DNA from 2 places in the Bradyrhizobium sp. NBAIM01 genome. Region 2 is predicted to be linked to the other one. Evidence: riboswitches for the same ligand, from Rfam matches in the RefSeq annotation. Region 2 holds a riboswitch; the other holds the start of a gene.
What was found. A riboswitch is a leader RNA that binds a small molecule or an ion and turns the genes downstream of it on or off. The one in region 2 is predicted to bind S-adenosylmethionine.

Region 1: another riboswitch for S-adenosylmethionine. It lies ahead of I6F31_RS10230 (O-succinylhomoserine sulfhydrylase); the one in region 2 lies ahead of I6F31_RS09395 (homoserine O-acetyltransferase).

What each region holds. Positions count from the first base shown of each region.
Region 1 is NZ_JADYVU010000002.1:810,510-817,285, forward strand. Features, by position in the region: gene I6F31_RS10215 (MATE family efflux transporter) at 1-348, opposite strand, end outside; gene I6F31_RS10220 (hypothetical protein) at 715-1,767, opposite strand; gene I6F31_RS10225 (2'-deoxycytidine 5'-triphosphate deaminase) at 1,962-3,068, opposite strand; SAM riboswitch at 3,179-3,258, shown strand; gene I6F31_RS10230 (O-succinylhomoserine sulfhydrylase) at 3,335-4,522, shown strand; gene I6F31_RS10235 (SGNH/GDSL hydrolase family protein) at 4,637-5,626, opposite strand; gene I6F31_RS10240 (lipolytic enzyme) at 5,639-6,418, opposite strand; gene I6F31_RS10245 (OpgC domain-containing protein) at 6,418-6,776, opposite strand, start outside.
Region 2 is NZ_JADYVU010000002.1:648,995-655,770, forward strand. Features, by position in the region: gene metW (methionine biosynthesis protein MetW) at 1-216, opposite strand, end outside; gene I6F31_RS09395 (homoserine O-acetyltransferase) at 219-1,421, opposite strand; SAM riboswitch at 1,516-1,595, opposite strand; gene I6F31_RS09400 (chorismate mutase) at 1,752-2,600, shown strand; gene hisC (histidinol-phosphate transaminase) at 2,635-3,732, shown strand; gene I6F31_RS09410 (prephenate/arogenate dehydrogenase family protein) at 3,729-4,664, shown strand; gene I6F31_RS09415 (DUF2125 domain-containing protein) at 4,784-5,968, opposite strand; gene I6F31_RS09420 (gamma-glutamylcyclotransferase) at 6,079-6,690, shown strand.

The DNA.
Region 1 (6,776 bases), 160 kb from region 2:
GTGCACGGCCAATGTGCCGGCGCGCTCGCGATTGCCGGCGCCGAGCGCACGCGCGATGGCCGAGGCCACCGCGCCGCCCATGGCGCCGCCGGACATCGTCATGGTCAGAATGATCGTCGGAAACACCAGCGCCATCGCCGCCAGCGCCTCGACGCCGAGCCGGCCGACATAGGAGGTCTCGGCGATCACCACGCAAATGCCGGCCGACAGACCGATCGCGTTCGGCCAAGCGAGCGAGAGCAGCGTCCGCAGGATCGGCCCATCCGTCAGAGCGCTTCTGATCGGCGCCGGAGGCGGCGGCAGCGGGCGCTCTTGCTCATCGACCGGGATTTCGGCGATGTCGGACATGTCCTCTCCCGGGCGCAGGCGCCGTTTGCAGCGCAGCAATCACTTGGTGTGCCAATGGCGTCGTTCGCGCGAATGGCGCGGCTGAGGCGTGTTAGCACGGCTTGCTCCGATTCTGCCTGCGCCCGATGCAGGCGTGCCCTGCGGCAGCGCATTTCAAGCGGTGGAATTCGTTCTTCTCCCTCTCTCCGTTCTTACGGGGCCGCGACGAGCTTTGCTCGCGCTGAGAGCGTCGGGGTGAGGGGCTCTATCCGCGAAGACGGCGAGAGTTGGACTCGCGGAGACTCCCCCTCACCCCGGATTGCATCTTCGATGCAATCCGACCTCTCCCTGCAAGCGGGGCGAGGTGAAGCCCGCTGCGGCCGTCGCCTAACCGATCGTCCAGACCAGCGGCGGACGGCCGCCCGGAGCGGCGCGCATCTGCACGCCGATATGCCGGCCGCAACCTGCAGCGAGACCCTCGAACAATCCCTCCAGCAGCTTGGCGCAGGCGCGGTGAGTGTCGGCGACGTCGTCCATCAGCTTCCAGCTCTGCTGCCGGATCTCGAAGGTGTCTTCCGATTGAGCCGTCTCGGCTGCATCATCCTGCGCGGCGAGCAACGCGCTCAGGAACGATGCGAATTCTCGCGCGCCGCCGCGGGTCGTCGCCAGCGCCGCGGCGACCTCGTCGAAATATTGCATGCCGATCAGCTTGCCGGTGAGGTGCAGCAGATAGCCGGCATCCTCCGGGCCGAACAGCTGCACCATCACGGGCGCGGCGGTGCGGACATATTCCATCGCGTAATTGCGATAGGCCTTTTCCAGCCGCGGTCTTGGCCAGCTCGCGACCGGCAAGGCGGGCGCCGTCTTCGCATCGAACAAAGGCGCTTCCAGGTGCCGCGCGAATACGAGGCGCTGGTCGAGCTCGAGCGGATGGTCGTATTGATGATAATAGCCTTCGAGCCCGTCCTGGCCGTCGACGCTCTGCTTGGTGCAGACGAAGCCGAGCCTGAGATCGCCGAGGGCTGCGCCATTGTTGGCGTGCCAGCCGCGCAGCATGGCGCGTGAGACTTCGCCCGGCACGCCACAGATCGCAGTGCCCTTCCAGATCCAGCGCGGCGGCGGATAGCGGATCCAAGCCTTGGTGTCGCTCTCGTACATGTATTCGACATGAACGCCGCCGATCCAGTTGGAGAGATAGTGGTATTGCGCAGCCGCGACCGCCGGCGGCAGATGGTCGATCCCGAGCTTGCTGAGCCCCGGCAGGAAACGCTCCTGCTGCTGGCGACGAAACACGCGGAAGACGAATTCTGCGGCATCCGCCGTGCCGCGGCGCGTGACGACGGTGAGGATCAGCCCGGTGAAGTAAGCGTGATAGAGATCGGCGACGGCGCGCCAGCGCTTCCATTGCGCGTGCTGCGCGAGGTCTGGTGCGATAGTCATGTTCGCTCCCGGCTTGTTGTTTTGCGGGAGTGTGTCATCGCGGATCGGGTGACGCAACCGGACGCGCTCTCGGTGTTATCGCCCGCGAAGGCGGGCGATCCAGTACTCCGAGATGGTCATGCTTGAATCGAGAGGCCGCGGCGTACTGGATTCCCCGCCTCCGCGGGGAATGACAGCGGTGGGTGAGGTTGGCACTACACCCTGAAATGCTTGCTGAGCTTCAGGCCTTGCGCCTGGTAATTCGAGCCGATGCGCTGGCCGTACATCGCGTCGGGGCGGGCCAGCATCTTCTCGTAGACGAGGCGGCCGACGATCTGGCCGTGCTCGAGGATGAACGGCACCTCGCGCGAGCGCACCTCCAGCACGGCGCGCGATCCCAGCCCGCCAGCGCCGGCATAGCCGAAGCCGGGATCGAAAAAGCCGGCATAGTGCACGCGGAATTCGCCGACCAGGGGGTCGAACGGCACCATCTCAGCGGCGTAGTCGGGCGGCACCTGCACCGCTTCCTTGGAGGCGAGGATATAGAACTCGCCGGGGTCGAGGATCAGGCTGCCGTCGGGGCGCGCCGAGATCGGCTCCCAGAAATCCTCCACCGCGTAGCCGGCGCGGCGGTCGACATCGACGACGCCGGTGTGGCGCTTGGCGCGATAGCCGACGAAGCCGCTCGCCTTCTCGCCGGAGAGATCGACCGAGACGGCAACGCCGCCCGAGAGATCGGCATCGTCGATGTCGACGAGACGCTCGCTGGCGTGCAGCGCATCGAGCTCGTCGGCATTGAGGATGGCATCGCCGGTGCGGAAGCGCACCTGGCTGAGACGCGAGCCCTCGCGCACCAGCACCGGAAACGTCTTCGGGCTGATCTCGGCATAGAGCGGGCCGTGATAGCCGGCGCCGATCATATCGAAGCGGCGGGTGCCGTCGGCGATGACGCGGGTGAAGACGTCGAGCCGGCCGGTCGAGCTCTTCGGATTGGCGGCAGCGACGATCTCCGGCGGCAGCGCGAGGCTCTCGAGCAGCGGCACGATGTAGACGCAGTTGGTCTCGAGCACCGCGCCGTCGGCGAGGCTAAACTCGTGCAGCTTCAGCTCGTCGATGCGCTCTGCCACGGTGGCACCGGGCCCGGGGAGGAAGCTGGCGCGGACCCGATAGGCGATGTCGCCGAGGCGCAGATCGAGGCTCGCCGGCTGGATCTGGCTCTCGACGAAGTCGTAGGTGGGCAGGATGAGACCTTCTTCCGCCATCGCCGCGATCATGCGGTCGGGCAGGATACCATTGGCGTCGGCGGCGACCGTGAACGTCAACCGGGGGTCCTCATCAGGGGTCGAGTGCATCCGGACATGCCGGAAATACAAGTCTTTTACGGCTATCCGATGGACGCCTTGACGGAAAGGGCATTGCGGAATATGAGCATCACTTATCCCGTGGTGATTTGAGCCGGCCGGCTTGCAGCCACGTTAAATAAGTCGCTAAACAGGCCGGGGACCTCTGTGATCCCGGCCCGTGGAGATATCCAGGCCGGTTTTTTTGTGACCGTTTTCGCCTCGACGGTCATGTCGGAGAGGGTCCTATGTCGAAGTCGTCTGCCACTTATCGCCCCGAAACCCGCCTGGTCCATTCCGGCACCCTGCGCTCGCAATATGGCGAGACCTCGGAGGCGCTGTTCCTGACGCAAGGCTATGTCTACGCCAGCGCGGAGGAGTGCGAGGCGCGCTTCAAGGGCGAAGATCCCGGCTTCATCTATTCGCGCTATTCCAACCCGACGATTGCAATGTTCGAGCGCCGCATGATCGAGCTCGAAGGCGCCGAGGCCGCGCGCTCGGCGGCAACCGGCATGGCGGCGGTGACGACTGCGATCCTGGCGCCGCTCAAGGCCGGCGATCACGTGGTCGCCTCCCGTGCGCTGTTCGGCTCCTGCCTCTACGTCATCCAGGACCTGTTGCCGCGCTACGGCATCGAGGCCACGCTGGTCGACGGGCTCGATCTCGACCAGTGGCAACGCGCGCTGAGGCCCAACACCAAGACGTTCTTCCTGGAGAGCCCGACCAACCCGACGCTGGACGTGCTCGACATTCCCTCGATTGCCGAGATCGCGCACAAGGGCGGCGCGCGGCTCGTCGTCGACAACGTGTTTGCAACCCCGATCTGGCAGAGCCCGCTCGCGCTCGGCGCCGACGTCGTCGTCTACTCTGCGACCAAGCACATCGACGGCCAGGGCCGCTGTCTCGGCGGCATCATCCTGTCCTCGGAAGCCTTCATCGCCGAGCACATCCACAATTTCATGCGCCAGACCGGCCCGTCGATTTCGCCGTTCAATGCCTGGGTCCTGCTCAAGGGCCTGGAGACGCTGGGCGTGCGCGTGCGCGCGCAGACCGACAATGCCGCGCGCGTCGCCGAGGTGCTGGCCAGCCATCCCAAGATCTCGCGGCTGGTTTATCCCGGCCGCGCCGATCATCCGCAGGCGGCGCTGGTGAAGAAGCAGATGCGCGGCGGCTCGACGCTGGTCGGCTTCGAGGTGAAGGGCGGCAAGGCGGCGGCCTTCCGTGTGCTCAACGAATTGAAGCTCGCCAAGATCTCCAACAATCTCGGCGACGCCAAAAGCCTCGTCACGCATCCGGCGACCACGACGCATCAGCGCCTCAAGCCGGAAGACCGCGCCGCGCTCGGCATCAGCGAGGGCTTCATCCGCTTCTCGGCAGGGCTGGAGCACGCGGATGACCTGATCGAGGATCTCACCGCGGCGCTGGAGAAGGCGTGAGGGAAGCGAGGTCTCGTAGGGTGGATTAGCCGAAGGCGTAATCCACCTCTGCTGCATCCGCGGAGATAGACAGTGGTGGGTTACGGCTTCGCCTAACCCACCCTACGCACCCTCTCACATCGGCCGGTACGTTCTCACATCGGCGGGCACGCTCACACCGAGCTTGATCTGGCCGACGGAGCGGATGATGTCGTCGCCGAGCAACTGGGCGAAGCAGGCATAGCCCCAATCGTTCATGTGCAGGCCGTCGGCGATGACGAAGCCCTCGACCGGGATCGACTGGTTCTCGTGCCAGTCGCGCATCACCTCGAAGCGCGGGAAAATGCCGACCTTGCGGAGCTCGGCGACGTTGCCGAGCAGCTTGATCATCTTGCCGGCGCTCTCCTTGCGCTGGTTGACGGCCGGCGAATATTGCGGATCGACCAGCACGATGTCGGTGCCGCCGGCGGCCTGAATGCGGCTGATGCCGTCCTCGACCAGCTTGGCCGTATCGGCAGGATCGAGATTGCGCAGCACCGCGTTGGTGCCGACCTGCCAGATCACGAGATCCGGATGCCTGTCGATCACCTGCGTCTGCAGACGCTTCATCATCTCGGGGGCGTCCTCGCCGCCGACGCCGGCATTGATGACGCTGATGTCGGCAGTCGGATAGTGCCGGCGCAGCTGCGCGGCGAGACGATTGGGGTAATTGAACTCCGGCGAGCTCGCGCCGAACCCTTGAGTCGACGAGGAGCCGAACGCGACGATGACGACGGGCTGGCCGGCGGCCAGCTTGCTCGCGACATGCGGCAGCGAGCCCATCGCCTTGGAGCCGCCCTTCGGCGGCAGGCAGGGCACCCGGCTGAAGATGTCGGCGGCGGACTTCGCGACCTCCTTCACCTTGTCGATGGCGCGCGAGGTGACGCCGCGCTGCTCGGGCGACCTCGCGGCGACGGTGGTCTGGGACGGCGCAGCGGGCGCGGGATCAGGCGACTGGGAGGGTGCGGGGGTCGCCGGCTGAGCGGCCGGCGTCTGCGCATGCGCGGCGGGCGTCAGCAACAACAGCACTGCTGTTGCAGGCACGGCCAGCCATGACGTCAGGCAAAAAGGGCGGAGAGAACTCATTAACGCTACACCTCAATTTTGCTGCTGGGCCGGCTCCAGATGGGCAGCGTCAATCACGAACTGTGCCAACGCCCGGCCAAGGCAATCATGGACCTGCTTCGCCAGCTCAGGCCCGCGGGACGGGTTGAACAGGTCGAACTGACCCTGTTCATTCCACTGCCGCATGATCGCGAAACGATCGAACAGCGGGATGTCGTGCTCCTGTGCCACGACGCGCATATTATCGAGAAAAGGCTGCGCCGAGATCATGGTCTCGGTGCGCGGGCTATATTGCAAATTCATCAAGACGACGTCCGCCCCTGCCTTTTGCAACGCAACAACCCCGTCGGTCACCGCGCTACGAAATTCGTCGGGATCGATGGATCGGATAGCATCCACGGTCCCGGTCTGCCAGATGACCAAAGTAGGCGTTTTTGCTTCCATCAGCTTAACGAAGGTGGACGCGGTCTCCTCTGCCGTTTTCTTGCTCTGTATTTCTACGGAGACGTGCACCGGCTCGGAGGGCGGCAGTTTCTCCTTGAGGATCGCCTCCATGCGCGCCGGATAGGAGCTGCTCTCCGACGAGGGAATCGTGGTCGAGCGGCTGCCGATCACCAGGATGTCGAGCGGTTTGCCGGCCTTGATCGCCTCGGCGACCTTGGGCAGCTGGCTTTCGCTGGTCAACAGATAGGACGGCAGTTCGCAGGCCGCAGGCATAGGGGATGCGGCAGACGCGGCATCGCCCGCGCGCGCCGTGGGCGCGGCGAGGTTACCGCATAGCAGGACCAGGCTCAGGAGAACCTTCGCCTTCATCAGCCCCCTCCCGCCAGATCGGCGTTGCCGACGGCGTTTTTGGTTTTCGCACCGCTCTTGTCAGCCACACGCTTGTACCACGAAATGACCCAGGCCACCCCCCACATGATCAGGACTCCGGAGAGGCTAATCAACGCATGCATGACCGGCCCGCCGGAGATTTCGGCGAGGACGAAATGGCCGGCAAAGGCCAGGAAGACGCCGAGGCAGAAGATCTCGAGCGAATGCTGACCACATAGAATCAATGGTCGTAGCCAGCGCGATTTCAAGCCCGGCCAATCGCGGGGCAGGAAGCGTACGGTCAGCGCCGCCAGCGCCAGGAAGTGCGCGAAGCGCAGCACGTCGAGGTCGGTCTTGT
Region 2 (6,776 bases):
GACGCAGCGGTTGACGCCCTCGCGCGACAATTCGATGCCGCGGCCGTCGATGCCGCGGGTCTCCAGCAGCTGAAGCAGATCGCCGTCGCCGCAGCCGACGTCGAGCACTTTCGAGCCCGGCTTGACCATTTCGGCGACCAGCCGATGATCGGCGCGATAATCACCGGATGGCCTGGCGGCAACGCCGTCCAGCGGCAACACTTCCTGCACGGACATCGCTAACGGTCCTCGAGGTTGAGCCCGCGGGCCTTGCCTGCCGATTGCAGGAAGGCCCGGGAGATGTCGAAGAATTCGGGCACGTCGAGCAGGAAGGCGTCGTGGCCGCGATCGGTCTCGATCTCGGCGAACGACACCCGCGCGCTCGAAGCGTTCAGCGCGTGCACCAGCGCGCGCGATTCCGAGGTCGGGAACAGCCAGTCGCTGGTGAAGGAGACCACGCAGAAGCGCGTCTTGATGTCGGCGAAGGCCTTGGCCAGCACGCCGCCATGGTCGGCGGCGATGTCGAAATAGTCCATCGCCCGCGTCAGGTAGAGATAGGAATTGGCGTCGAAGCGCTCGACGAAGGACGAGCCCTGGTAACGCAGATAGGATTCGACCTGGAAATCGGCGTCGAACGAGAAGGTCGGCAGCTCGCGGTCCTGCATACGCCGGCCGAACTTGCGGTGCAGCGCCGCATCCGAGAGATAGGTGATATGCGCCGCCATCCGCGCCACCGCGAGCCCGCGATGCGGATGGATGCCGCGATCGGCATAGCCGCCACCGTGCCAGTCGGGGTCGGCCATCACGGCCTGGCGGCCGAGCTCGTGGAAGGCGATGTTCTGCGCCGAGTGCCGCGTCGCGCAGGCGATCGCCAGCGCAGAGTACACGCGCTCCGGATAGGCGGCGGTCCATTGCAGCACCTGCATGCCGCCCATCGAGCCGCCGACGACCGCAAACAGCGTGTCGATGCCGAGCCGGTCGATCAGCATCGCCTGCGCGCGCACCATGTCCGGAATGGTGATGACGGGGAAGTCCAGGCCCCAGACCTTGCCGGTGGCGGGATTGATCGACGCCGGCCCGGTCGAGCCCATACAGCCGCCGATCACGTTGGAGCAGATGATGAAGTAGTGCTTGGGATCGATGGGTCGGCCGGGACCGACCAGCGTCTCCCACCAGCCCGGCTTGCCGGTGACGGGATGTACGTTGGCGACATGCTGGTCGCCGGTCAGCGCATGGCAGATCAGCACCGCATTGGAGCGATCGGCATTGAGCTCGCCATAGGTCTGGTAGGCGATCTGGAACGGGGTGAGATCGACGCCGCAATCGAGCCGCAGCGGCTGCTCGGTGCCGAAATGCGCAACCAGCGAGCTTGGATGATCCACCTCGTGCGATCGCTCATCGGCGCTGATCGCAGGACTCGGTATCGACTTGACGCTACCCATCTCGGACATCGACCTCGTTTGCGACTGGCTGCTCGACCGCGCCGCTGACATCAGGCCATGAAAAACCCGGCCTGAACGATAGGTTCGGCCGGGATCGGAAGCGTCCCCGGCCTGTTTAGCGAGTTTTTTAACGTGGCTGCAAGCCGGCCGGCTCAAATGACCACGGAACGGGCAAAAGCTACCGTCTTGGGCGGTTTTCGTCAAGTCGCGGCCCGGATCGGCCCAATTCGCCTCTGCCGCGACGCCCGCAAAGCACGTCATTTCTCTTTGCTTTCGCCGCCCCGACTGCCTAATCAGGATATCCCCCACCGGAACGATCGACGACCAGACATGTCCCAACGTCCGCCCGCGCCACCATCGCTGCAGGAACTGCGCAAGGAGATCGACGCGATCGACGAGGGCATGCATCGCCTCCTCATGCAGCGCGGCGAGATCATCGATCGCCTGATCCAGGTGAAGCAGACCCAGGAGGTCGGCTCGGCGTTCCGTCCCGCGCGCGAGGCTGCCATGATGCGCGAGATCGTGCAGCGTCATCGCGGCATCCTGCCGCTCGACACGGTCGAGAGCATCTGGCGCGTCATCATCTCGACCTTCACTTACGTACAGGCGCCGTTCTCGGTGCATGCCGACATCTCGGCCAGCGAGGCGGCGATGCGCGATTCCGTGCGCTTCAATTTCGGCTTCACAGTGCCTTACGTCGCGCATTTCAGCGCACAGGCCGCGGTCGAGGCGGTAGCGAAATCCAAGGGTGATCTGGCAATGGTCTCGGCGACCTCGAGCCGCACGCCATGGTGGCTGGAGCTGGAAGCGGACGGCGCACCGAAGATCATCGCACGGATGCCTTTCATCGAGCGCGCCGACCATCCGGCCGCCTTGCCGGTGTTCGCGATCTCGCGCGTTGCGGACAGCGCCCTGGTGACGGAGGTCGAGACGTTCAGCGTGCGCGTCTCCGGATGGAACGCCGAGGTCGCCCGCGCGCTGTCGCCGCTCGCCGAGATCGTGGCCGTGCCCGATACCGCCTTCGACGGCGCGGCGCTGCTGGTCTCGGTCACCGGCGCGACCAGCATCGACAAGATCAGGGCTGCCCTGATCGAGGCGGGGGCCTCGGTGCGCTCCGTGGCCCTCGTCGGCAGCCACGCAACGCGCTATACGGTGCCCCCGACCGGGCCGAAATCGTAAAATCGCGAGCAGCCCAGCCTATCCGGAGTCCAAGATGTCCCGCCCCGTGCCGAATCCCGGCATTCTCGATATTGCGCCCTACACGCCCGGCAAGAGCCCGGTGCCGGAGCCGGGCCGCAAGGTGTTCAAGCTCTCGGCCAACGAGACGCCGTTCGGGCCCTCGCCCAAGGCGATCGAAGCCTTCAAGCGCGTGGCAGATCATCTGGAGGACTATCCGGAAGGCACCTCGCGCGTGCTGCGCGAGGCGATCGGCCGCTCGTTCGGGCTCGATCCCAACCGCATCATCTGCGGCGCCGGCTCGGACGAGATCCTCAATCTGCTCGCGCACACCTATCTCAGCCAGGGCGACGAGGCGATCTCGACCACGCACGGCTTCCTTGTCTACCCGATCGCGACGATGGCGGTCGGCGCCAGGAACGTCATCGCCCAGGAGACCAACCTCACCGCCGACGTCGACGCCATCCTGAAGGCCGTGACGCCGAAGACGAAGCTGGTCTGGCTCGCCAACCCCAACAACCCGACCGGCACCTATCTTCCGTTCGACGAGGTCAAGCGGCTGCGCGCCGGCCTGCCCTCGCACGTGCTGCTGGTGCTGGACGCCGCCTATTGCGACTACGTCTCGCGCAACGACTATGAGATGGGAATCGAGCTCGTCGCCACCACCGAGAACACGGTGGTGACGCACACCTTCTCCAAGATCCACGGTCTTGCCGCGCTGCGCATCGGCTGGATGTTCGGGCCCGAGCACGTCATCGACGCGGTCAATCGCATCCGCGGTCCCTTCAACGTGTCGACGCCGGCGATGTATGCCGCGGTCGCCGCGATCGAGGATACCGCGCATCAGGCGATGTCGAAGCAGTTCACCGAGACCTGGCGCAACTGGCTCACCGAGGAGATCGGCAAGCTCGGGCTGAAGGTGACGCCGAGCGTCGCCAATTTCGTGCTGATCCACTTCCCGACCGATAAGGGCAGGACCGCCGATGACGCCGATGCCTTCCTGACCAGGCGGGGGCTCGTGCTGCGCGGCTTGAAGAATTACGGCCTGCCGCATGCGCTACGCATGACCATCGGCACCGAGGAGGCCAACCGCCTCGTCGTCGAAGGCTTGCGCGACTTCATGGGCGGCAAATGAGCGCGCAGGCGCACTTCCAGCGCGTGGCGCTGATCGGCTTCGGCCTGATCGGCGGCTCGATCGCCCGCGCTGCGAAGCTCCAGGGGCTTGCCGGTGAAATCGTCACCACCGCACGCTCGGAGAAGACACGCGCGCGTGTCGCCGAGCTCGGCATCGTCGATCAGGTGGTGGCGACCAATGCGGAGGCCGTGAGGGATGCCGATCTCGTCATCCTCTGCATTCCCGTCGGCGCCTGCGGACCCGTAGCGCAGGAGATCGCGCCGCATCTCAAGCCGGGTGCGATCGTCTCCGACGTCGGCTCGGTCAAGGGCGCTGTGGTCCGCGACATGGCCCCGCATCTGCCGGGCGGCATTCATTTCGTGCCGGCGCATCCGGTGGCGGGCACCGAGCATTCCGGCCCGGATTCGGGCTTTGCCGAGCTCTTCATCAACCGCTGGTGCATCCTGACCCCGCCTGATGGCAGCGACGCAGCGGCGACCGATCACCTGCGCGCGTTCTGGGCGGCGATGGGCGCCAAGGTCGAGGTGATGACGCCGGATCATCACGACCTCGTGCTCGCCATCACCAGCCACCTGCCGCATCTGATCGCCTACACCATCGTCGGCACCGCCGACGAATTGGCGCAGGTGACGGAATCCGAGGTGATCAAATTCTCCGCCGGCGGTTTTCGCGATTTCACCCGCATTGCGGCGTCCGATCCGACGATGTGGCGCGACGTCTTCCTCGCCAACAAGGAGGCCGTGCTGGAGATGCTCGGCACCTTCACCGAGGATCTGGCAAAGCTCACCCGCGCGATCCGCCGCGGCGACGGGGAGGCGCTGTTCGACCACTTCACCCGCACCCGCGCCATCCGCCGCGGCATCGTCGAGATCGGCCAGGATTCCGCCGCGCCCGATTTCGGACGGCCGCATGCGGCGCTGAAGAAGCCGTGAGCCTGTAGCCCGGACAAAGCTGCGTAGCCCGGATGGAGCACAAGCGTAATCCGGGACAGTGCCAGCTGTGATCAAGAACCCCGGATTGCGCTGCGCTCCATCCGGGCTACGGGAGCCAACTAATACAGCGGCGGGATCTGACCGACCTTGACCGGGCCGAGCAGCACGGCACCGTCGACGAATTTCAGCGGGAAGCTCCGCGCTTTCTTGCCTTCCAGCGTGCTCTCGGTACCGATCGAATTGATGCCGGCGGCAACGCCGGCATTGGCGTTCTGCTTGATGACCTTGCCGAGGCCCGGCACGGCGCGGTCGAGCGCGCCGAACAGATTATTCAGGTCCTGCGACTTCACGCCGGGCGCGAGGCGATCGAGCGTTGCCTGCGGTACGCCCTCCTCCAGCATCTTCTCGATGCCGAGCGCCGGGATCACGCGCTCGAGGCCGGTCACCGTCATCTGCAATTCGCCGTCGAGCCGGCCGTTGGGCGACAGGCCGAGCGTGCCGGCCGCGACCGCGATCATCTCGCCCTGTTGAATGCGCGACTGCACGATCTCGATGTGACCGCCGGCGGCCTGGATCTCGCGGAAGCGCTGCGGCCACGGTTTGGGCGTGAGGTCGGAGAGGCCGGTGATCTTGGCGCGGGTGTCCGCCTCGAACGGCTCGGCGAGCAGCGGATGCACGCCCTGGATGCTGCCCTGCGCGACATGGAGCACGGTCTCGATCACCGGATGATCGGCCGGCGAGCCATCGGCAAGGCGCCCGTGCAGCTCAACCTGCTTGGCGCGCGCAAGCGGCACCTGCACGCTGCCATCGAGACGGTTGAGGCTGGGGTCGTCGAACACGATGGAAGCGCGATCCGGCACAGCCGGCAGACCCGCCACACTGGCGCGGCCCTTGCTCCAATTCACGGTGAAGGTGTTTTGCGTAATGCCGTCGATCAGCGTGGCGGGCGCTGCGAATTCGGCGATGATGCGCTTGGGGTCGTAGACCTGGGCCACGACCAGGATGTTGTCGAGCTTGGCCGTGAACGGCGTCTTGCTCGCGTTCTGCGAGACCAGGGCGACGCTGGCGCCGGAGCACTGGACCTCGAAGCGGAACGGGAAGCCGGCGATCGAGCGCTTGGCACAATCATAGATGCGGCCGGCCTTGGCCTCCTGCGCTCGCCAGGCGTCGGCGACGATTTCGGCCTGCCACGCCGCATAGAACCAGAAGCAGGTCCAGCCGACGGCGAGGACCAGGACGAGAACGGGGGCGATGAAAAGGCCCCAGCGGGAGCGGCGGCCAGTGGCAACGGTCATATTGGACATGCGGCGACCCTTTGACGCCAGATTCAGGCAAATGTAAGCGGGGCGGGCCTGCGACGAAAGGCGCAGAAATCGCTTCGCTTGGGCGCAGGGTTCTGGTAGCCGTCCCCGAAATGTCCGAAATCACCCTCCCCTCCGTCACCACAGCCAAGGGCGACCTCTGGGTGTTCGGCTACGGCTCGCTGATGTGGCGGCCGGGCTTCGATTTCGAGGAGCGCGTCCCGGCGCGGCTGGTCGGCGAGCATCGCGCGCTCTGCGTCTATTCCTTCGTGCATCGCGGCACGCCGGAGAAGCCGGGCTTGGTGCTCGGACTCGACCGCGGCGGCGCCTGCCGCGGCATCGCCTTCCGCGTCGCCGAGAAGAACCGTGCGGAAGTGGTCGCCTATTTGCGCGCACGCGAGCAGGTCACCTCGGTCTATCGCGAGGTGATGCGCTCGGTGTGGCTGGAGAACGATGCACGCCAGCGCGTCGCCGCGCTCGCCTACGTCGTCGACCGCGGTCATGTGCAATATGCCGGCCGCCTCTCGCTCGCCGAGCAGCACCGCCATGTCGTCCAGGGCCACGGCCAGTCCGGCGCCAACCGCGACTACGTCACCGCGACGGTGAAGGCGATCGAGGCCGAAGGCTTTCGCGACACGCAGCTGCATCAGCTTGCATTGATGCTGCATGGTGATGCGCATTCCCTGCACACGACGGCTCGGGACCAGGATCGGGAAAGCCGCTAAAGCATGATCCGGAAAAGTGCGAAGCGGTTTTCCGGAAAGATCATGCGTAAACAACAACCCAAAGCGCGATGAAGATTCATCCCAAT